Regions from separate parts of the Erwinia billingiae Eb661 genome, predicted to be linked through region 1. Evidence: predicted binding sites of a transcription regulator. Region 1 holds the regulator's gene; the other holds the start of a gene.
The links. The regulator PhoB, encoded in region 1, activates phosphate uptake and scavenging genes when phosphate is short. The targets are predictions, from matches to a motif close to CTGTCATAAAACTGNCNNAT.
Positions count from the first base shown of each region.

Region 1 (11,900 bases):
GCCGGTGACCGGCAGCAAAGGCGTGCCGTTGACGCTGGCGGGCCTGCTGTTAATCCTGCTGCCGGTATTTTTCCTCGATAAAGAGAGTGCTTTTCCCGGCTTCCTCGCGCTGATGCCGGTGGTCGGCGCGGTGCTGATTATTCTTACCCATAACCGCCTGCATCAAACTCTGCTGGAAAACCCGCTGATGGTATTTATCGGCAAGGTTTCTTACTCATGGTATTTGTGGCACTGGCCGTTACTGAGCCTGGCCCGTATCAGCGCGAACGATCCTTTAAGCGTGGTGCAGGGATTATCCATCAGCGCTGGCGCACTGCTGATTGCCACCTTTTCCTGGTACTTTGTCGAGAAGCCGTTCCGGCGTCCGGCTCAGCCGCAACAGCGTATTATAACGTCCTACGCCATATTATGCGTGGTCGGTATTCTGTCATTCGTTTCTATCTATATGACCGGCGGGCTGAAATATCGCGTTAACGATTTGGTGAACAACGGTGAGCTGTTTAAGGTCGAGGCGGAAACCAATCCCTGCCTGTTAACCTATGGTGCCAACCTGCCGTCAACCAACAGTCTGTGTATGCCGGCGATAGCGGTGCCGGCTGTGGCACTGGTGGGCGACAGCCATGCTGCGGCGCTGCGCTCGGCCGTCGCGCAATATGCCTTAAAAAATAAAAAGCCCTTATTCCAGATGACCAAATCCTCCTGTCCATTTTTGATTGGCAGCAGCCGCTATATGCTGGATCATCCTGAACAGGGCGACCAATGTACCGCCTTTAATAAAGAAGTGATGAAAACGTTACTCAGTGACAAGGTCGACGAAGTGGTGATTACCGCATTCTGGTCATCCGGCTTTTCATTAATTCCCGGCTATGGCTATCGCTCAATCGATGGAAAACAACAGGATAATTATCTGGCGCTCGATCAGGGCCTGGGTAATGCGGTAAAACTATTACGCGCGGCGAATAAGAAAGTGACAATAGTGGAAGATGTGCCGAGTCTGGATATCGATCCGCTGCGTTACAGCATTACCCAGAATATCCCGCTGCGGGCGAAAATTAACGCGTGGCTGAGCAACGGCTCTGGCGTAAATACGGCTGCCGACCGCACGCTGCGTTTTCATCTGACGGAAGATAAAGTCAATAAAATCCTCGGCGCCTATGCGCAGCCGGGGGTGAAAGTGCTCAATTTGAAAGAGAATTTATGCTCGCAAAAAGGCTGTCTGATTGCCAGTAAAGGCTTGCCGCTTTACTACGACACCCACCATCTTACCGATCTGGGCAGCAGCATTGCACTGGGCAACAATTTGTAGCCTTGCCCGCAGCGTCACGGTTTCAATGCCTTGACGATTGCGTTACTGTCAGGGGCCTGGCACGCCCCTGACTCAACGCTAAGCAAAGGAAAACATGGACGCTAAACTCTCCCTTGTGACCACCCTGATGGTTTCTGTCCTGTACGGGGTCTTCAGCCCGTGCGTCGCGGCGAAAGCAGAAGACTACACGCTGGAAAAAGTGGTCGAAGTCAGCCGCCATGGCGTGCGGCCGCCCACCCCGGGCGATCGTCAGTCCATTGAAGCGGGCACGCAGCGCAGTTGGCCGCGCTGGTTAACGGCCGACGGCAATCTGACCGGCCACGGTTACACCGCCGTCTGGTTGAAGGCCCGCTATGAAGCCGGGCGCTATCGCCAGCTGGGCGTACTAAAAGCCGGTTGCCCATCCCCTGGCGACGTCTATATCCGTTCCAGTCCGTTGCAGCGCACCCAGGCCAGTGCAGAAGCCTGGTCTGCGGCCGCGTTCCCTGGCTGCGGCGTTCCGGTGCATGCGCTGGACAAAGACGATGCGCTGTTTGCCTTCCCCTCGGATAAAGTCAGTGAGTCGCAAAAGGCCCGCTATAAGCAGGAAGCGCTGGACGCACTGGGCGGCACCCCCGAACAGGCGCAGCAGCGTCTGCAACCGCAAATTGACGCCCTTAAACACGCCGTTTGCCAGCATCACCAGCCCTGCCCGGCATTCGATCGGCCCTGGACTCTGAACGTCTGGTCGAATGGCGGCATCGCTATCCAGGGGCTGGATACCCTGGCGGCAATGGCAGAAAGCATCCGCTTAGCCTGGAGTGAGAATCAGCCGTTGAGCAAGGTGGCGTTTGGCCAGGCGGATAGCGCGGCCAGGGTCAGCGCATTACTGCCTTTGCTGACGGCGAAATATGATTTCACCAACGATTTGCCTTCCGCCGCACGCCGGGGCGGCTCGGTGTTGCTGGATCAGATTGCCAAAGCGTTGCAAACCTCTCAGTCGCAGGATGCACCACCCGACGTGCGCTGGTTATTGTTCGTCGCCAGCGATATCAACCTCTCCTACCTGCGCACGCTGCTGCACTTCAGCTGGCAACAGGGCGATTATCCACGAGGCAATCTGCCGCCCGGCGGCAGCCTGGTGTTTGAACGCTGGCGCGATAATCTCGGTAAGCGTTTTCTCCGGGTCTACTTCCAGTCGCAAAGCCTGGATCAACTGCGCCAGCTAACGCCCATCAGCGCCAGCGATCCGTTGCTGACCACGGAATGGCACCCCGACGGCTGCCAACGCACCGAGGTGGGCACGCTGTGCCCTTATGACGCTGCCTTACAGCGTATCGGGCAGGCGACAGATCGCTCAAGTCAGGTGCCGGTCAGCTACCCTCAATCCGCATCGCAGCCATAAAAAAACCGCCCACGTTGGGGCGGTTCTTAAACGGTTAGCGCGGTTAAGCGTTGGCGTTCTTGTTCAGCGTTTTCTTCACAAACTGCCAGCTCACCAGCAGCACCACCAGCCAGGCGACACCGACATACAGCGAAATTCGCGTATCCGGGAAGTAGCCAATCAGGCCGATGATAAAGACGAGGAACAGGATGCCTACGATGGCGGTAAAGATGCCGCCTGGCACGGCAAACTTCAACGCTTTCGCCTGCTCTTTGGTCAGCGAGCGGCGGAAACCAATCTGGGCGAAGAGGATCATAATCCACACCCAAACGGTGGCAAAGGTCGCCAGTGAGGCGATCACCAGGAACACTTTTTCCGGCATCAGGTAGTTCAGATAGACCGCCACCAGCATCGCCGCCATCATCACCAGCACCGTCACCCACGGAATGCCGCGACGGGAAACCGTAGCGAACATTTTCGGCGCGTGGCCCTGCTCGGCCATACCGTGCAGCATACGTCCGACGCCAAACACATCGCTGTTAATCGCCGACAGTGAGGCGGTGATCACCACAAAGTTCAGGATTGCCGCCGCGGCCGCAATGCCCATATGCTGGAAGGTCAGCACGAACGGGCTGCCGTTGGTGCCGACCTGGTTCCACGGGAAAATCGACATAATCACGAACAGCGTGCCGACGTAGAACACCAGAATACGCAGCGGAACGGTATTGATCGCTTTCGGGATCGAGGTTTCAGGATCTTTCGCTTCACCTGCGGTGATGCCGATGATCTCAATGCCGCCATAGGCAAACATCACAATCTGCAGTGACAGCACCATGCCAATCACCCCGTGGGCGAAGAAGCCGCCGTTGGTCCACAGATTATGGATGCCGGTCGGCTGACCGCCATTGCCGATACCCCAGAAGATGATGCCGATACCGGCGACAATCATAATAATGATGGTCGCGACCTTGAACAGCGACAGCCAGAACTCCACTTCCCCGAACACTTTCACCGTGGCCATGTTAATGGCGCCGATAATCAGCACCACGCTCAGCACCCAGATCCAGTGCGGAACGTCCGGGAACCAGACGCCCATATAGATACCAAAGGCGGTGACATCGGCGATGGCGACAATCAGGATTTCAAAACAGTAGGTCCAGCCGGTGATATACCCGGCCAGCGGGCCAAGGTAGTCCTGCGCATAGCGCGAAAAGGAGCTGGCCTGAGGATTGTTGACGGACATTTCGCCGAGCGCGCGCATGATGATATACGCAATCGCGCCGCCGATAATATACGCGAGAATCACGCTCGGACCGGCCATTTTCATCGCGTCTGCCGAGCCATAGAACAGCCCGGTGCCGATTGCCGATCCCAATGCCATAAAACGAATGTGGCGGGTACTCAGTCCCTTTTTGAGCGTATTTTTTGTCATGTTTCGGGTTCTGCTTTCACTCTGACTGCGTCTTCTGCCGCACGGGCAACAGAAGACGCGGGGGTTAAGACTATTTCTGCTGCGCGCTGACCTGCTCACGACTGCCGGAGACGCGGTCATACACGGCCACCAGTACCAGCATGGCCAGCGATGGCGGCAACCAGGCCAGACCTTGTTCTGCCAGCGGCAGATGCTGGGCGAACGCCGGCAGCAAATCTTTCCAGCCGGTGGTTTTGATCGCATCAACAATGCCGAACAGCAGGCTGACCAGCATGGTTGGCGCAATAATGCGGGTGTTTTTGTTCCACCAGCTCAGGGTAAAGCTCAGCAGCACCAGCACGATGCACGGCGGATAAATCGCGGTCAGCACCGGAATGGAGATGGCAATCAAATGGCTCAGGCCGAGGTTAGACACCACCATTGAGAACAGACCCAGTACAAACACCAGCTGGCGATAGCTCAGCGGCAGGTACTGCTCAAAGAACTCGGCACAGGCACAGGTCAGGCCAACTGCCGTCACCATGCAGGCCACAAAGATCAGCGCGGCAAGAAACACGCTGCCCATGCCACCGAAGGTCTGCTGAACATAGGCGTGCAGGATAGCTGCGCCGTTGGCACCCTGATCAACGATAGCTGAACTGTTGGAACCCAGCTTGAACAGCGCCAGATACACCAGCGTCAGGCCAACACCGGCAATCAAACCGGCCAGCACGGTATAACGCGTCAGCAATTTCGCGTCACTGACGCCACGCGAACGCGCTGCGTTGACAATCACGATGCCGAACACCATCGCCCCCAGCGTATCCATGGTCAGGTAACCATTGACGAAGCCGCTGGAGAACGCCGCATGTTGATACGCCTCGGTCGCCGGGGCCAGGCCGCCAGCAGGCCATATCAGCGCCGCAATGCCCAATATCGCCAGCGCCACAATTTTCAGCGGCGCCAGGAAGTGGCCAACGGTATCCAGCAGTTTGCCGGGATACAGGGAAATGCCGATCACCAGCGAGAAGTAAATCAGGCTGTAGATAAACAGCGGCAGCCAGCCGTCACCGGTCAGTGGCGCGATGCCGACTTCAAACGAGACGGTTGCGGTACGCGGCGTGGCGAACAGCGGGCCAACGGCAAGATAGCAAACGGTGGCCAGCACCAGACCGGCCGCTTTACCGATTGGCGTACTCAGCGCATCCACGCCGCCGCCGACACGGGCCAACGCAATGACGGTGATCACCGGCAGACCTACGGCAGTGAGCAGGAAGCCGAGGGCCGCAATCCAGACATGTTCACCAGACTGGATGCCGACCATAGGCGGGAAAATAATGTTACCTGCACCCACAAACAGCGCAAAGGTCATAAACCCCAGTGCCAGGATGTCTTTGGAAGTTAAACGATTCGTCATAAGCAGAAAATTAGCCCGTACTGGTGTTAAGTGAAGTCGCGATGTCAGCTTCATCACCCTGCCTGCACTAAAAACGCCAGAATTTCAGACCGATACAGGGCGATTGTCTGTCCTGTGGTCACTCTGGTAGCGGATTTGCGCTGATTTTAATCTGTTTACAGGGGGATAACGTAAAAACGGCGCTAAGTAAACCGTTTATAGGGCAGAAAGGCAAGGCGGGATCGGAAAAGCAGAGCGATATGTTGCAAAAAAAGAACCAGCCAGTGTATCGCTTCAGGTTATCGGCTGGATGCCTTACATGATTTGTATTTTATTTGTGCAACGCGGGGTTAATTTCTGCAGGGAATGGCCGGATGATGCACAAAAGGCGCGGAATTCCGCGCCTTTTACACAGGTTGATGCAGGGTTACCAGACGTCTTTGGCGATATCGACCACCAGACGCAGCTTCGCCCACTGCTGCTCTTCGGTCAGGCTGTTGCCCTCTTCAGTGGAGGCAAAGCCACACTGCGGGCTCAGGCAGATTTGATCGAGGCTGACAAACTGCGCCGCTTCGGCAATCCGCGCTTTCACCGTTTGCGGATTTTCCAGCTCACCGTTTTTAGTGGTGATCAGGCCCAGCACCACCTGCTGCTTGCCGGGTTTGATAAAGCGCAGAGGCTCGAAGCCGCCGGAACGCTCGTTATCATATTCCAGGAAGAAGGCATCAATATTCACGGTGCCGAACAGAATTTCTGCCACCGGCTCATAGCCGCCTTCGGAGATCCAGGTTGAACGGAAGTTGCCGCGACAGACATGCAGACCAATGGTCAGATCGTCCGGCTTGCCTTCGATGGCTTTATTCAGCACCTGCGCATAAATGCGCGCCAGCTGTTCTGGATCGTCGCCGCGCTCGCGGATCTGGCTTTTCTGATCTTCAGAACAGAGGTAAGCCCAGACGGTGTCGTCGAGCTGCAGGTAACGGCAGCCGGCCGCATAAAATGCGCTAATCGCGTCACGGTAGACGGTGGCCAGATCGTCGAAGTAGTCGTTAAGATCCGGGTAAACGTTGGCGTCGATCGCCTTACGGCCACCGCGGAAGTGCATCACGCTTGGGCTAGGAATGGTCATTTTCGCCACCGCGTCGCCGCTGATACTTTTCAGGTAGCGGAAGTCTTCCAGCATCGGATGGTTACCGAAGGCGATCTTGCCGGTGACACGGATACCGTGGGCTTTGGTCTGCACGCCGTTGAACTGGATGCCCTGCTCAGACTCATAGCGCTCAACGCCTTCCAGGCCATCGAAGAAGTCAAAGTGCCACCACGCGCGGCGGAATTCACCGTCGGTGACCACCTTCAGTCCACAGGCGCGCTGATGAGTGACCACATCACGAATGGCTTCATCTTCAATACGACGCAGGGCAACGGCATCAATCTCACCCTTCTGGAACTGCTCGCGCGCCTGTTTGATGGCGGCGGGACGAAGGAAGCTGCCTACCACTTCGGCACGATACTGAGCTGAATCTCTTTGCATGTTGTGTCACTCCTGACCTGCGCACACGCGCATAATTTACCGGTGAAATTATCACGAATCGTTATTCTTAGACTTCTGGATGTCTATATGTCCAGACGCAAGAGTGTCATGAGAGCGACGCTGGCGCAAACGAGGATAATTCATCAGACATGAAAAAAATTCATCTTGGCCGGTGTTAACGATCCTCAATCAGCGCACGCGCCTGACTGACCTGCTCTGGCGATAACGGCAGATATCCCGCCTGGGTGACCAGCGCCTGGCCGTCAGCGGATAACACGTGATGAAGAAACGCGGCGGTAAGAGGTTCCAGCGGCTTGCCGGGTGGTTTATTGACGTACAGGTACAGCTTGCGGGCGTAAGGATAACGGCCGCTGCGAATATTGGCCGCATCCGGCGCCACCCAGTTCTGGCCATCGCGGGACACCGGTAATGTCTTCACACCGCTGAGATGAATGCCCATGCTGGCATAGCCAATGGCATTCAGCGTGCCCGCCACGGCCTGCACCACCGCCGCAGAGCCGGGATATTCCCCGACATCATTGCGGAAATCGCCATTGCACAACGCCTGCTGCTTGAAAAAGCCCCAGGTGCCGGAAGCGGAATTGCGGCCAAAACGCTGCAAAGGACGGGACACCCAGCTTGGTTGAGTTAACTGCACATCGCCCCAGCGATGCACCGCGGAGAGCGCGCCACAGCGCCGGGTAACGGAAAAGATCGCATCGAGCTGCTGCGTATTCAGACCCTTGATCGGGTTGTCCTGATTGACCACCACCACCAGCGCATCCATCGCCACCGGCACGGCCAGCGGTGGATAGCCATAGCGGTCCTCGAACAGCTGGCGCTCAACCGCCTGCATCGGGCGACTCATTGCGCCAATCTGCGCCGCGCCGGCCGCCAGCGAGGTGGGTGCGGTAGAGGAACCAGCGGCCTGCACCTGCACATTTACGCCCGGAAACTGCCGGTTGAAGCTATCGCCCCACAGCGTCATTAAGCTGCCGAGGGTATCCGAGCCAACGCTGGTCAGGTTACCGGCCAGCATCCCCTCTTGTGCCTGGGTGGTCAGGCTGAAACAGGCCAGCAGCATCAGAAACAGCTTTTTCATCACAGGGTTCCGCTACGATCATCGAACCGCATTCTGTGCCAACTCGCTGCTGACAATCAACCTTGGTGGTAAGGAGAAGCTGAAACAGGTCTCTTTGCCAGGCTGGCTGGTGATGTCCAGCCGGGTGTTGTGGTGGCTGAGCGCATGCTTGACGATCGCCAGGCCAAGCCCGCTGCCGCCGGTTTGCCGCGAACGGGCCTTATCGACGCGGTAAAAGCGCTCGGTCAGCCGGGGAATATGCTCTTGTGCAATGCCCGGACCGTTATCCTTCACCTTAAATTGCGCGCCCTGTGGAGTTCTCAGCCAGCTGATATCGATGCGCGTGCCGGCCGGCGTGTGGTTAACCGAGTTGTACACCAGGTTTGAGATGGCGCTGCGCAGCTGTTCATCATTGCCATACACCCGCAAATCCGCGTCCATCGTGAAGTGAATCTCGTGCCGGCCCTGGCTCAGGGTTTCCGCTTCACGCTGCAGCAGACGCAGCATCATCGGCACGTCGACTTTTTCCTGCAGATCCAGCGCCGGTGCGGCTTCAATCCGCGACAGGGTCAGCAACTGTTTCACCAGGCCGTCCATGCGGCGGGTCTGCTCCTGCATGGTGTGCAGGGCCTTGTCACGCAGCGGGCCTTCCATCACCGAATCGTTCATCATCTCCAGATAGCCCTGCAGCACCGTTAACGGCGTGCGTAGCTCATGGCTGACGTTAGCAAAGAAGTTGCGCCGGGCGCCCTCAAGCTGATGCATCTGCGTGACGTCACGGGCTACCAGCAGCCATTGCCCTTCCGAATAGGGCATTACGCGGAATTCCAGCTGACGATTGCTGTTCAGCACCAGCGTCAACGGTCGGGTAAAATCGCGCTTCCGCACATAGCGGGTAAACTCGGGATAGCGCAGCAGGTTAAGGATGTTCTGACCATTGTCTTCCGGCCAGCGCAGTCCCAGCATCTGTTGCGCCAGGCCGTTACACCAGAAAATGGTGCCCTCTTCGGTGGTCAATACCACCGCATCAGGTAAGGATTCGGCGCCACTGCGAAAGCGTTTGATCAGATGGCCCAGCTCACGCCGACGCCGGCGATTTCTCGCCTGCATCTGGTAAAGGCCATAAAAGAGAGGTTCCCAACTGCCGCGCCCCGCCGGTGGCGTCATGCTGCGGTCAATCCACAGCCAGTGGGATAAACGAAGTAAATTAGCGAAATGCCAGCCCAAAACGGCTAACACCGATACCAGTAGCAGCCAGGGCAGGTAGCCCACCAGCAGCCCCAAAATCAGGGCCGGAAGGCAGGCGAGCACCACTTCCAGCAACAATCTCTTCCAGGAGAGGCGTTCCAACACGGTGAAGACTCCAGTGCGAACGATCAGTAACGTGCAGAGAAACGGTAACCTGTTCCGCGAACCGTCTGCACCATGCGATCGTGCCCGGTCAGTTCCAGCGCTTTACGCAAGCGGCGAATATGAACGTCAACGGTACGATCTTCGACGTACACGTTAGTGCCCCAGACATGATTAAGCAACTGCTCACGGCTGTAAACCCGCTCAGGATGGGTCATAAAGAAATGCAGCAGCTTGTATTCCGTCGGCCCCATTTCCAGCGGCTGGGTGTCTGACATCACGCGATGAGACGAAGGATCCAGGCTCAGTCCCTGCATCTCAATCACTTCTTCCACCGCCATTGGCGAGATCCTGCGCATTACCGCTTTAATCCGCGCCACCAACTCTTTCGGCGAAAACGGCTTGGTAATATAGTCGTCAGCCCCCACTTCCAGACCGCGAACGCGATCTTCTTCTTCACCGCGCGCCGTCAGCATCATCACCGGAATGTCGCGGGTCATCGCTTCACGCTTTAAATGCTTGATAAACTGAATGCCTGAACCACCCGGGAGCATCCAGTCCAACAGGATCAAATCAGGCCAGGGTTCGATAAGCAAATTGACCGCACTGTCATAATCTTCCGCTTCTATCGGTTGATAGTCATTTTGCTCCAGCACGAAACACAACATCTCACGGATTGGGGCTTCATCTTCGACTACCAGAATACGCTTAGCCATTATTGCTCCTGCTACTGTGACGGAATGTCACTGGATTTGCGGCGTCATTATGCGTCAGTTTTATGACAGTTTTATGAAAAAAGCACGGCCCGGGCCGCCGTTTTATAACACTTTTGTGAAGGTTACAGTCATTCAGACTGGGGTTTTACGCGTTGCTGTTTATAATCGTCGACTCTGCCTTGCGCCTTAAAGGGATCTCATGCGAATTATCCACACGTCAGACTGGCATCTGGGCCAATTTTTTTACACCAAAAGCCGCGCCCCGGAACATCAGGCTTTTACAGACTGGCTGCTGGCTCAGGCGGTGGAACATCAGGTGGATGCCATTATCATCGCGGGGGATATTTTCGACACCGGTTCGCCGCCCAGCTATGCGCGCGAGCTGTATAACCGTTTCGTGGTCAACCTCCAGCAAACCGGCTGTCAGCTGGTGGTGCTGGGTGGCAATCATGATTCCGTCGCCACGCTGAATGAATCGCGTGAGCTGCTGGCCTGTCTCAACACCCGGGTGATCGCCGCGGCCAGTGACGATATCGCCCAGCAGGTGGTGATCCTGAATAAGCGCAATGGCGAACCTGGCGCGGTCCTGTGCGCCATTCCCTTCCTTCGCCCGCGTGACATCACCGTCAGCCAGGCCGGTCAGTCTGGCCATGAGAAGCATCAGACCCTGCTGGAGGCCATCACCCAGCATTACGATCGCTGCTGGCAGGCGGCGCAGGCCGAGCGGCAAAGGCTGGATTTACCGTTGCCGATTATTGCTACCGGCCATCTGACCACCGTCGGCGTGACCAAAAGTGATGCGGTACGCGATATCTATATCGGCACGCTGGATGCTTTTCCGGCCCAGGCATTTCCCCCGGCGGATTACATCGCGCTCGGCCATATCCACCGCGCGCAGCGCATCGCCAACACGGAGCATATTCGCTACAGCGGCTCCCCTATTCCGCTCAGTTTTGACGAGTTGGGCAAAGACAAAAGCGTGTTTCTGGTCGACTTTGCCGACGGCAAGCTGAGCCAGGTTGAAACGCTCTCTGTCCCGCTGTTTCAGCCGATGCAGATGATCAAAGGCTCGCTGGAAGAGATTGAGCAGCAGCTGGCCGCGATTGCGCCGCGTGAAGATGGCAAGCCGGTGTGGCTGGATATCGAGATTTCCACCCAGGCGTGGCTGAACGACCTTCAGCGGCGTATTCAGGAACTGACCCAGGAAATGCCGGTAGAGGTGGTGCTGTTGCGCCGCAGCCGCGAGCAACGGGAACAGGTTATCGACCGGCAAAACAATGAAACCCTCAGCGAACTCAGCGCGCAGGAGGTGTTTAGCCGCCGTCTGGCGCTGGAAGAAAATGAACAGCCTGAACGGCTGGCGCGGGCGACGGCGCTGTTCACCCTGACGCTGGCAGAAATTGATGATGAGGTGCAACCGTGAAAATCCTGACGCTGCGGTTCAAAAACCTCAACTCGCTGAAAGGCGAATGGAAGATAGATTTTACCGCCGAGCCCTTTGCCAGCAACGGTTTGTTTGCCATTACCGGCCCGACCGGCGCGGGAAAAACCACCCTGCTGGATGCCATCTGCCTGGCGCTGTACCACGAGACGTCGCGGCTGGGGAAACTCTCGCAGACGCAGAACGATTTGATGACCCGCGACACCTCAGAATGTCTGGCCGAGGTTGAATTTGAAGTGAAAGGCGTGGCCTGGCGGGCATTCTGGAGCCAGAACCGCGCACGCGGCGCGGTGGATGGCAATCTG
Region 1 is NC_014306.1:1,135,648-1,147,547, reverse strand. Features, by position in the region: gene EBC_RS06555 (acyltransferase family protein) at 1-1,306, shown strand, start outside; gene EBC_RS06550 (histidine-type phosphatase) at 1,401-2,690, shown strand; gene proY (proline-specific permease ProY) at 2,734-4,101, opposite strand; gene brnQ (branched-chain amino acid transport system II carrier protein) at 4,172-5,497, opposite strand; gene EBC_RS06535 (cobalamin-independent methionine synthase II family protein) at 5,904-7,007, opposite strand; gene EBC_RS06530 (PstS family phosphate ABC transporter substrate-binding protein) at 7,183-8,109, opposite strand; gene phoR (phosphate regulon sensor histidine kinase PhoR) at 8,128-9,441, opposite strand; gene phoB (phosphate response regulator transcription factor PhoB) at 9,465-10,154, opposite strand; gene sbcD (exonuclease subunit SbcD) at 10,354-11,577, shown strand; gene EBC_RS06510 (SbcC/MukB-like Walker B domain-containing protein) at 11,574-11,900, shown strand, end outside.

Region 2 (11,900 bases), 1.8 Mb from region 1:
TTTACCGATAATGCGGTTCAGCGAGCGGGACAGGTTGGCTTCGTTATGGGTGGACACCAGACGGCCGGTAAACAGCAGTCCCCAGGTCGCCGCATTGACGAACAGAGACGGGCTGCGGCCGAGGTGTGAATGCCAGTTGCCGTTGCTGATTTTGTCGCGAATTAACGCGTCGCGGGTCGGTTTATCAGGAATACGCAGCAAGGCTTCGGCCAGACACATTAACGCCACGCCTTCCTGCGAGGAGAGTGAGAACTCCTGCAGCAGGCTTTGCACCATGCCAGCGCGTCCGGTTGCACCTTTTTGGTGCCGGAGCTTCTCCGCCAGCTGATGGGCGAGGCGATAGGTTTGCTGTGCCAGCGGCAGCGGTAAGCGCGCCTGTTCGAGGATCATCGGCACGGCTTCCGTCTCTGGCCGACGCCATGCGGAGGTGATGGCGGCGCGGTTTACCGACTGCGGCAGAATATGTTCCGCAAATTGCAGGAACGGCTGGCGTTGCTCGTCTGCCGGGGCTTCATCGGTTTCCTGGGTCACCGTCTGCTGCGGGATCTCAGGCAGGGCATGGCCACTTTCCAGCTGCTCAAGATAGTTAAAGATCGCCTGCTTGATCAGCCAGTGTGGGGTGCGGTCAATCTGGCCTGCTGCCAGCTTAATGCGCTCGCGCGTGGCTTCATCCAGCTTCACGCCCATGGTAGTTGTGCCCATGCCTGAGAACTCCTTAAAAAATAATGACAATGTTGGCAAGCAATATCACTGAAGTTGCAACTTTGTGCAACCGTGTTAAATGTGACGCCGTTTGCAGAGTTTGAAACCGATTATTTAAAAGCGGCATGGATATTGCTGCAAGAATCCGGCCAAGGTTGAAAGTGACCGATTTCCCTGGGCTGTATGGGGGTTTAGTACAGGTGCAACCGGTTAAAATGTGATCCAGTGCAACCTGTTAAAACTCCGTCTGTGACGAAGGGTGAAATTGCTGTAACTGCTGTGTTAAATCGTTTGTGCGTCAAAGCGGTTTACGGCAGGATACCCCGCGCTGAGCCAGGGAGGTAGCGCCGCGACGTTCCAGCGGTGACTACGGATAGCTCCGGTGGTTGCGCATAAACAATAATAAGTGGAGAACCTGAATGACTCTGAGTACACCAATGATGGTGACCTTTTGTGTGTATATCCTCGGCATGGTGCTGATAGGTTTTATTGCATACCGGTCTACAAAAAACTTCGACGATTACATCCTCGGCGGGCGCAGCCTCGGTAGCGTGGTCACCGCGCTGTCGGCGGGAGCATCGGATATGAGCGGCTGGCTGTTGATGGGTTTGCCTGGCGCGATTTTCCTGTCGGGCATCTCAGAAAGCTGGATTGCCATCGGCCTGACCATCGGCGCCTACCTTAACTGGAAAATTGTCGCGGGGCGTCTGCGCGTGCAGACCGAGCATCACGACAATGCCTTGACCCTGCCAGACTTCTTCTCCAGTCGCTTCGAGGACAAAAGTAAAGTACTGCGGGTGATCTCAGCGCTGGTGATCCTGGTGTTCTTCACTATTTATTGTGCTTCCGGCATCGTTGCCGGTGCGCGTCTGTTCGAAAGCACCTTCGGCATGAGTTATGAAACCGCGCTGTGGGCCGGTGCTGCTGCCACCATCATCTATACCTTCGTTGGCGGCTTCCTCGCCGTCAGCTGGACCGATACCGTGCAGGCCAGCCTGATGTTCTTCGCGCTGATCCTGACGCCGGTGATGGTGATTTTCGCCGTCGGCGGGCTGAGCGATTCGCTTAAGGTGATTGAAGCGAAGAGTATCGAAAACCTCGATATGCTGAAGAACCTGAACTTTGTCGCGGTGATTTCACTGCTGGGTTGGGGGCTGGGCTACTTCGGGCAACCGCATATTCTGGCGCGCTTTATGGCGGCCGATTCCCACCGCTCAATCCGCAGCGCACGCCGCATCGGCATGATCTGGATGATCCTGTGTCTGGGTGGGGCGGTTGCAGTGGGCTTCTTCGGCATCGCTTATTTCCAGAACCATCCGGAGCAAGCCGTGGGCGTATCTGAAAACGGCGAGCGCATCTTTATTGAGCTGGCGCGTATTCTGTTTAACCCGTGGATTGCCGGTATCCTGCTGTCCGCTATCCTGGCGGCGGTGATGTCGACCCTGAGCTGTCAGCTGCTGGTGTGTTCAAGCGCGCTGACGGAAGATCTGTACAAAAACTTCCTGCGCAAAAACGCCACTCAACGTGAGCTGGTGTGGGTAGGGCGTTTGATGGTTCTGCTGGTGGCGGTGATCGCCATTGCGCTGGCCTCTAACCCGGAGAACCGCGTATTGGGACTGGTCAGCTACGCCTGGGCGGGCTTCGGTGCGGCATTTGGTCCGGTGGTGCTGTTGTCGCTGATTTGGAAGCGTATGACCCGTAACGGCGCGCTGGCAGGCATGATTATCGGTGCGGCAACCGTACTGATCTGGAAACAGTACGGCTGGCTGGATCTGTATGAAATCATCCCTGGCTTCCTGTTCGCCAGCCTGGCAATTTGGATCGTCAGCCTGATGGGCCGCGAGCCAAGCGCTGCGGCACAGCAACGTTTCGAAGCAGCAGAAATCGAATACAACACCAAATAAGTCAGCGTTTACCACCGGGCGTCGCACTGACGCCCGGTCGGTTGACTGCCGTTCACTCTTCGCACGCCCCGTTTGTATCCGCTACAGCACCGCCGCGCCCCTTCTCGCAGATTGCGAAAATACCCACGATGCCTCTTGTTTTTTCGTTGCCGATAATGATAATCGATATCGTTTTGATTTACGTTTCTTTACCGCAACTGAAATTCTTTCACACTCGAGGGTGTAGGCATGTTTGTTCCATTTCTCATCATGTTACGCGAAGGCCTGGAAGCCGCGCTGATTGTCAGCCTGATCGCCAGTTACCTGAAGCGTACCCATCGCAGTGAATGGTTTGGCGCAATGTGGGTGGGCGTGTTTGTTGCCGCCGCACTCTGCCTTGGCGTTGGCTACTTTATCAACGAAACCACCGGCGAATTCCCGCAGAAAGAGCAGGAGCTGTTTGAAGGGATCGTGGCCGTGGTGGCCGTGTGTATCCTGACCTATATGGTGTTCTGGATGCGCAAAGTGTCCCGCAACGTAAAGGCCCAGCTGGAAGATGCCGTGGACAATGCGTTGCAGAAGGGCAAAAGCAGCGGCTGGGCGCTGATTATGATGGTGTTCCTGGCAGTTGCCCGTGAAGGCCTCGAATCGGTGTTTTTCCTGCTTGCTGCGTTCCAGCAGGATGTGGGCATTGGCCCACCGTTAGGCGCCATACTGGGCCTGGCGACCGCGATTATCCTCGGCATGCTGATCTATTGGGGCGGCGTGCGTCTTAACCTGGCGACTTTCTTCAAGTGGACCAGCCTGTTTATCCTGTTTGTGGCCGCCGGTCTGGCCGCCGGTGCAATCCGCGCCTTCCACGAAGCCGGACTGTGGAATCATTTCCAGGACATCGCCTTTGATATGAGTAATACGCTCTCCACCAGCACCCTTATCGGTACGCTGCTGGAAGGGATGTTGGGCTACCAGGAAACGCCAAGCGTCAGCGAAGTGGCGGTCTGGTTTATCTATTTAGTTCCTGCGCTGCTGCTGTTCTTTATGCCAGTGCGTCCACAGGCTACGGCAGTGCGTACCACACGCTAAGCCTTTGTCCGCGCCTGTTTTGCAGGCGCGTAACTTTTTCACAGGGATTTACTATGACTCTTCGTTTTCGCCAGCACGCGCTGAATGCTGCGCTCGTGACTTTGCTGACCGGTTCTGCCGCTGCGATGGCCGCTGATATTCCACAGGTTAAAATCAGCGTGAATGACAAACAGTGTGATCCAATGAACGTCACGGTGAACGCGGGGAAAACCCAGTTCATCATCCAGAACAACAGCCAGAAAGGGCTGGAGTGGGAGATCCTGAAGGGGGTGATGGTGGTCGAAGAGCGTGAAAATATCGCGCCTGGCTTTACCCAGAAGCTGACGGCGAATCTGGAAGCCGGTGAATATGACCTGACCTGCGGCCTGTTAAGCAACCCGAAAGGCAAGCTGATCGTCAAGGGCACTAACGCGCCTTCTGACGGAAAGCCGGACGTGATGCAGTTGGTCGGACCGATTGCTGAATACAAAACCTACGTCACCAAAGAGGTGGTGGAACTGGTTGCCGGCACCAAAGCCTTTACCGATGCGGTGAAAGCGGGCGATATCGAAAAAGCCAAAGCGCTGTACGCACCGACCCGCCGTCATTACGAGCGCATCGAACCGATTGCCGAACTGTTCTCCGACCTGGATGGCAGCATCGACGCCCGTGAAGACGATTTCGAGAAGAAAGCGGAAGATCCTAAGTTCACCGGTTTCCACCGCATTGAGAAAGCACTGTGGGGCGATAAGAGCACCAAAGGCATGGAGTCCTTTGCGACTCAGCTGAACACCGACGTGTTGGATCTGCAGAAGCGCATTGACGAGCTGGCCTTCCCGCCAAGCAAAGTGGTTGGCGGTGCGGCAGGTCTGATTGAAGAAGTGGCCTCCAGCAAAATCTCTGGTGAAGAAGATCGTTACAGCCGCACTGACCTGTGGGATTTCCAGGCTAACGTTGACGGCGCGCAGAAAATTGTTAACCTGCTCCGTCCAATGCTGCAGAAGGCCGATGCGCCTCTGCTGGCGAAAATCGATGCGAACTTCAAGAAAGTGGACGGCATCTTGTCAAAATACCGGACCAAAGACGGTTACGAATCTTATGACAAGCTGACTGACGCTGACCGCAATGCAATGAAAGGCCCGATCACCACACTGGCGGAAGACCTTGCTAAGCTGCGCGGAACGCTGGGACTGGATTAATCGTAAATGGCAAAATCTGTGGATGACGCGGCACTGCCGTCGCGTCGTCGTTTATTAAAAGGCATGGGCATCCTTGGGGGTGCCTTTGCTGTAAGTGGTGGCTGTCCGGTGCATGCGGCACCGGATGATAAATCCTTCTCGCCAGGCGCCTTGTCGCCTTCAGCAAGACAGGAGGCACAGCCGTTTTATGGCCTGCATCAGGCGGGCGTAACCACACCTCAACAGGCTGCGATGATGATCGTGGCCTTTGACGTTTTGGCGACCGACAAAGCGGATTTGCAACGGCTGTTCCGCTTGCTCAACGATCGCATTGCCTTCCTGACCAAAGGCGGCAAAGCGCCACTGGTGACCAATCCACGCTTACCGCCAATGGATTCCGGCATTCTGGGAGATGATATTTACCCGGATAATCTGACCATTACGGTGTCGGTGGGGCATTCGCTGTTTGACGAGCGCTATGGGTTACAGGCGCACAAGCCGGTGAAGTTACAGGCGATGACGCGTTTTCCTAACGATGCGTTGGATGCCCGTCTGTGCCACGGAGATCTGCTGCTGCAAATCTGTGCCAACACCAATGACACGGTGATCCATGCCCTGCGCGATATCATCAAGCATTCGCCGGATCTGCTCAGCGTGCGCTGGCGTCGTGAAGGTTTTATCTCTGACCATGCTGCGCGCAGCAAGGGCAAGGAGACGCCAATCAATCTGTTGGGCTTCAAGGACGGTACGGCGAATCCGGATACCACTAACCAGCCGCTGATGGACTCGATTCTGTGGGTCACCGCCGGGCAGGGCGAACCGGCCTGGACCGTGGGCGGCAGCTATCAGGCGGCGAGGATTATCCAGTTCCACGTTGAGTTCTGGGATCGTACGCCACTGCGCGAGCAGGAGACGATCTTTGGTCGCGTGAAGCACAGCGGTGCACCGTTAGGGATGCAGAACGAGCATGATGTGCCTGACTATGCCAGCGATCCTGATGGCAACGTCACGCCGCTGGATGCCCATATTCGTCTGGCAAATCCCCGTACGCCAGAAACGCAGAGCAATTTAATGCTGCGTCGCGGCTACAGCTATTCGGCGGGGGTATCAAACGCGGGTCAGCTGGAAATGGGCCTGTTGTTCGTTTGTTATCAGCATGATTTAGAAAAAGGTTTTCTCTGCGTGCAAAAAAGACTGAACGGTGAAGCCCTCGAGGAATATATCAAGCCGATTGGCGGGGGATATTTCTTTGTGCTACCCGGTGTCCAGGATGATAAGCATTATCTTGGGCAGTCTTTGCTGGAAGCCTGATAGTTTCATTAAAGAACCTTCTGCTTCGTTGTGAAGCGGGAGGTTATTTTTTAATCAGTTATTTTTTTCACCCCTTTTTCCTCCTCCCAGTGCATTTATCGATTCAGAAAAACCCGTAAGAAAAATCCATCTCGTTGAATTACTTCATTATTTAATTTCTCACAGCCAGGGTGCGGGCTATTAACCGATAAAATGTTACGTCAGACGTAAAATAGATGTTGCATTGATCCTGAGATCTGTAGCACCTTATTAACAGCGGGTGTTTAAAGTGTTGACATGTCCACCACGGAGATCGCGAATGGTAAAGTGTTGTAACGGACAGATGTACCATAAACAAAGTTTCGCGGCTCCATGCGAGGGCGCTACTCCCGCTTCAACTTTCTCTTCTCTCTTATATTCTAACGGCCAACTTCTTTCTTTTTCAAACCGGTGCACAGCTGCGCTCAAACACGGCTATGCGCTAACACAATGGCCAGACAAGGCTTAAAAGGAAGCCACCGAAACCTCTAAAGCGTTCACGTAATCGCATCGATTTGCAGGTGCGGGAAATGAAACCAACTGTAAGGTGCCACTATGGGAAGACAGAAAGCAGTGATCAAAGCGCGTCGTGAAGCAAAACGTGTGCTTCGTAGCGATTCACGCAGTCACCGTCAGCGTGAAGAAGAATCGGTCACCTCGCTGGTGCAGATGGGTGGGTTAGAGTCAATTGGCATGGCGCGTGATACCCGTGACCATTCCCCGATTGAAGCCCGAAATGAAGCTCAGGCGCACTATCTTAAAGCCATAGAAAGCAAACAACTGATCTTTGCCACAGGCGAAGCCGGTTGCGGTAAAACCTGGATCAGCGCAGCGAAAGCGGCTGAGGCCCTGATTCATAAGGATGTTGACAGGATTATTGTTACGCGTCCGGTGTTGCAGGCGGATGAGGATTTGGGATTCCTCCCTGGAGATATCTCAGAAAAATTCGCTCCGTACTTCCGGCCAGTGTATGACGTTCTGGTTAAACGTCTGGGCTCTTCCTTTATGCAGTATTGTCTGCGTCCCGAAATTGGCAAAGTGGAGATCGCTCCCTTCGCCTATATGCGTGGACGAACGTTTGAAAATGCCGTGGTGATCCTTGATGAGGCGCAAAACGTCACCGCCGCCCAGATGAAGATGTTTCTGACACGCCTTGGGGAAAACGTCACCGTGATTGTGAACGGCGATATCACACAGTGTGATTTGCCGTCCCATGTGAAGTCGGGTCTCAGCGATGCGCTATCTCGCTTTGAGGACGACGACATGGTCAGCGTGGTGCGTTTCGAGAAAGAAGATTGCGTACGTTCACAGCTCTGCCAGCGTACGCTTCTCGCTTACGGCTAAGAATCTGACTAGCTGAACCGAGCCCGGATGAAAGTCCGGGCTTTTTTATGCAAAAAAAAAGTCTGAACGTAAGTTCAGACTCTTCTTCGAATATGGTGGTGAGAGAGGGGGATCACGAGGCACATCCCTGTGCCTCGCCCTTCGGGCAGCAGAGCTGTGCAAAACGGCTGTCCTGCCGTTTTGTCGAACCCTTCGAGGCTTCTCACCCCTCTCTCCTGAATTTTATGCAAAAAAAAAGTCTGAACGTGAATTCAGACTCTTCTTCGAATATGGTGGTGAGAGAGGGGTTCGAACCCTCGATACGTTGCCGTATACACACTTTCCAGGCGTGCTCCTTCAGCCACTCGGACACCTCACCATATTTTTACTGCTGCGTCCCAGAGGGGCGACGGGGCGCTACTATAGGCAGTCGCAGGGAAGCGGTCAAGCAGAATTTTCTTTGCTTCTATCAGCTTATCCTCAATCCACTCACTGATTTATCCAGAAAGTTCACAAAAATCAGGTCATAAAACTGACATCAACTAAACACAAAAATGTCATGGTTGTGTCGCAGACTGGCTCCCTGAAATGTTTAGCAAAACTTACTCATGGAGCCTTGAGTTTATGAACGTTAAAAGCCTGTTTACCCTGTCTTTGGTTGCCTCTGTTATCTCTTCCTCCGCCATCGCCGATATCGCCACTTACACCCGGGCCGCGCAGGGCGACATCACCCAGCCTGGCGGTGCCCGTCGCTTGACCGGTGACCAGACCGACGCGCTGAAAGCCTCGCTGAACAGCAATAAAGCCAAAAACGTGATCCTGTTGATTGGCGATGGCATGGGCGACTCTGAAATTACTGCAGCACGTAACTACGCTGAGGGCGCGGGCGGCTTTTTTAAAGGGATTGATGCGCTGCCGCTGACCGGGCAATACACGCATTACGCGCTGGACAAGAAAACCCATAAACCGGATTACGTCACTGACTCTGCCGCATCAGCCACCGCGTGGAGCACCGGGGTGAAATCGTATAACGGCGCAATCGGCGTGGACGTTAACGGCAACGATCACCCAACCATTATGGAAATGGCGAAAGCGGCGGGTAAGGCAACGGGCAACGTCTCAACCGCTGAGCTGGAAGATGCGACGCCAGCAGCGCAGATCGCCCATGTCACCTCGCGTAAGTGTTATGGCCCGGAAAAAACCAGCGAGCTATGCGCCAGTAATGCGTTAGAAAAAGGCGGCAGGGGATCGATTGCTGAGCAGCTGCTGAATGCCCGTGCGGATGTGACGTTCGGCGGCGGCGGTAAAACCTTCAGCGAAACCGCGAAAGCCGGCGAGTGGCAGGGCAAGACGCTGGAAGAGCAGGCTAAGCTGCGGGGTTATCAGTGGGTCAGCGATCTTAACGGCTTGACGGCCATTACCGAAGCGAATCAGGACAAACCGGTGTTAGGTCTGTTTGCTCAGGGCAACATGCCGGTGCGTTGGAAAGGGCCGAAAGCGACCTGGCACGGCAACGGTGAAGACAAGGCGATAAGTTGTGAAGTGAATGCCGAACGTCCGGCAACCACGCCGACGTTGGCGCAGATGACCGACAAAGCAATTGCGTTGTTGAGCAAGGACCAGAATGGCTTTTTCCTGCAGGTTGAAGGCGCGTCGATAGATAAGCAGGATCACGCTGCCAACCCGTGTGGTCAGATTGGCGAGACGGTCGATCTGGACGAGGCGGTACAGAAGGCGCTGGAGTTTGCCCGTAAAGACGGTAACACGCTGGTGATTGTGACGGCCGACCATGCGCACTCCAGCCAGATCGTTGCCAATGACAGCAAAGCGCCTGGCCTGACGCAAACGCTGAAGACCAAAGAGGGAGGTTTTATGACCCTCAGTTACGGCAATTCTGAGGAGGATTCTCAGGGCCACACCGGCACGCAATTGCGTATTGCTGCTTACGGTCCGCATGCGGCTAACGTTGTCGGGCTGACCGATCAGACCGATCTGTTCTACACGCTGAAATCGGCGATGGAAATCCAGTAACTTTTTCTGGTTAGCCTGGGGGAGCTTCGCTAAGCTGAATCAGCGACTCCCCTTCAGGAATAATGTCATGCGGCAGAGCTTGTTACGTGTACGCGATGGTCAGGGCGCCACCGTGTCGTTTTCTGAATTACTGTTCGATCTGATTTACGTCTTCGCCGTTACCCAACTTTCCCACTATTTGCTGCATCATCTGACGCTGGTCGGCGCGTTGCAGACGCTGTTGCTATGGTTTGCCGTCTGGCTGGCCTGGCAATACACCGCCTGGGTCACCAACTGGTTCGATCCGGAAACCCGTCAAATCCGTCTGTTGTTGTTCGCCATTATGTTGCTGGGGCTGTTTGCATCTTCAGCCTTGCCTGAAGCCTTTGGCGAAAGGGGATTGGTGTTTGCCTTATTCTACATTGCGATGCAGGTTGGCCGTGCGGCGGTGACGCTGTTCTGGTTGCCGGACAATCATCTGTTACAACGTAACTTTCAGCGCATCTTAGGCTGGATGGTGATTTCCGGGGTGTTTTGGCTGATTGGCGGTCTTGTAGAGGGTAATGGGCGGATGGTGTGGTGGGCGATCGCCATTGCCTGTACCTACATTTCGCCGATGATAGGTTTCTGGTTGCCAGTGTTAGGGCGTTCAAATACGTCCAGCGAGTGGACGATTGAGGGCCATCATCTGGCGGAGCGCAGTCAGCTGTTTGTGATTGTGGCGTTGGGGGAGACCATTCTGATCACTGGTGCGACATTGAGTGAGCTGGAGAGTTGGGATGCGCCGGTGATCATTGCCTCATTAGTGGCATTTCTTGGCAGTCTGGCGATGTGGTGGGTCTATTTCGACACCAGCAGTAAGGCGGGCAGTCATGCGATCCAGCAGTCGGAAAACCCGGGGCAAATGGGTGCCTGTTATCATTATGTGCATGTGGTATTGGTCGGGGCGATTATCGTTTGTGCGGTGGCGAACGAGTTGGTGATCGTCCATCCCGACGGGCATATGGATGCCAGCGCAATAGCGGTTTTGTTATTGGGTCCCGCCGCCTATCTGGCCGCCAACGGCATTTATAAAACGATGGTGTACCGGCGTTTCCCGCTTTCGCACATTGCCGGATTGGTGGCTCTGTTGGCGCTGTTACCGGTTTGTTTTATCACCGACAGGCTGATGATTAACGGATTAACAACAGTGGTGATGATCGCCGTCGCCGGATGGGAAAGCATATCGCGAGGGAAGGGAGTGGCTTAAGGTCAACACCGCGTTGGGTGGTAGGGCGGAGGTCAACACCGGGTTGGGTGGCACGGCGTCGGCACAGAGCGCCTTATCCGAGACGCCGTGAATCCATCCCTGGAGGCTTGGCTGCGGCATCCCTGCCGCAGACACTCGGCTAAGGCGCTCTGAGCCGCCACCTTATAGCATTGGTGTCGATGGGTGGACTGGTGGACGCACAAATCAAAGGAATGCATCGAAGAGGGTTTTGACCTGTGTGTCCACAATCAAGCATTCGATACTGAAGCTTAGGGGAAGGGAGAGAAGGTTGATAGCGAGTCTTCGGCGACAGGGATGTCGCCGCTGAGCCCCCAGGGATGGGTTCACGGCGACTTTGCGTTCAACCTCCTCTCCCTGACCTGCCACCACAGTTAGCAGGCGACTTACCCTAACTTCAGACTTTATTCGTCGAGGCTTCTCACCCCTCTCTCCTGAATTCTAGGCAAAAAAAAAGTCTGAACGTATGTTCAGACTCTTCTTCAAATATGGTGGTGAGAGAGGGGTTCGAACCCTCGATACGTTGCCGTATACACACTTTCCAGGCGTGCTCCTTCAGCCACTCGGACACCTCACCATATTGTTGTCGCAACAAGGTTGCTGACGGGCGCTAATGTAGGCAAAAGCGCTGCCGCGGTCAACTCCCTTTCTCCACTTTTCTGCGCGTTTAGCCAGTTTTGCAGCAGTTTGCTGCTTAAATCACCAAAATCCCCACTAACCACAACGAAACGGCCTATCCGCTGTTAATAACCCCATACGACCAATGCCGATCCTGACGAATACTTCATCGCGATACTATTGGTATCGCAACAATTTTTGCTTGCCAGACGCACCTTTTTCCCCGAGCCTTGAGAAAAAACAGGAGAGCAAACGTGGATATCATTTTTTACCATCCGTCATTTAATGCAGAAACCTGGATCGACGGCCTGCAACAACGCCTGCCCGACGCCCGTATCCGCCAATGGACACCCGGCGATGATGCGCCTGCCGACTTTGCGCTGGTGCGCCAGCCTCCTGTCGATATGCTGCAAGGCCGTAAAGGACTGAGAGCAGTATTCGCGCTCGGCGCGGGCGTGGATGATATTCTCGGCCAGCTGCGCCAACATCCTGAAATGCTGGCTAAAGAGGTGCCGCTATTCCGCCTGG
Region 2 is NC_014306.1:2,945,401-2,957,300, reverse strand. Features, by position in the region: gene putA (trifunctional transcriptional regulator/proline dehydrogenase/L-glutamate gamma-semialdehyde dehydrogenase) at 1-702, opposite strand, end outside; gene putP (sodium/proline symporter PutP) at 1,122-2,606, shown strand; gene efeU (iron uptake transporter permease EfeU) at 2,835-3,668, shown strand; gene efeO (iron uptake system protein EfeO) at 3,722-4,846, shown strand; gene efeB (iron uptake transporter deferrochelatase/peroxidase subunit) at 4,853-6,136, shown strand; gene phoH (phosphate starvation-inducible protein PhoH) at 6,710-7,498, shown strand; tRNA gene EBC_RS14850 (tRNA-Ser) at 7,769-7,856, opposite strand; gene phoA (alkaline phosphatase) at 8,102-9,508, shown strand; gene EBC_RS14840 (low temperature requirement protein A) at 9,576-10,736, shown strand; tRNA gene EBC_RS14835 (tRNA-Ser) at 11,244-11,331, opposite strand; gene ghrA (glyoxylate/hydroxypyruvate reductase GhrA) at 11,627-11,900, shown strand, end outside.
Region 2: phoA (alkaline phosphatase) is a predicted target of PhoB. The motif match lies at 7,999-8,018, and genes of this name have one in related genera.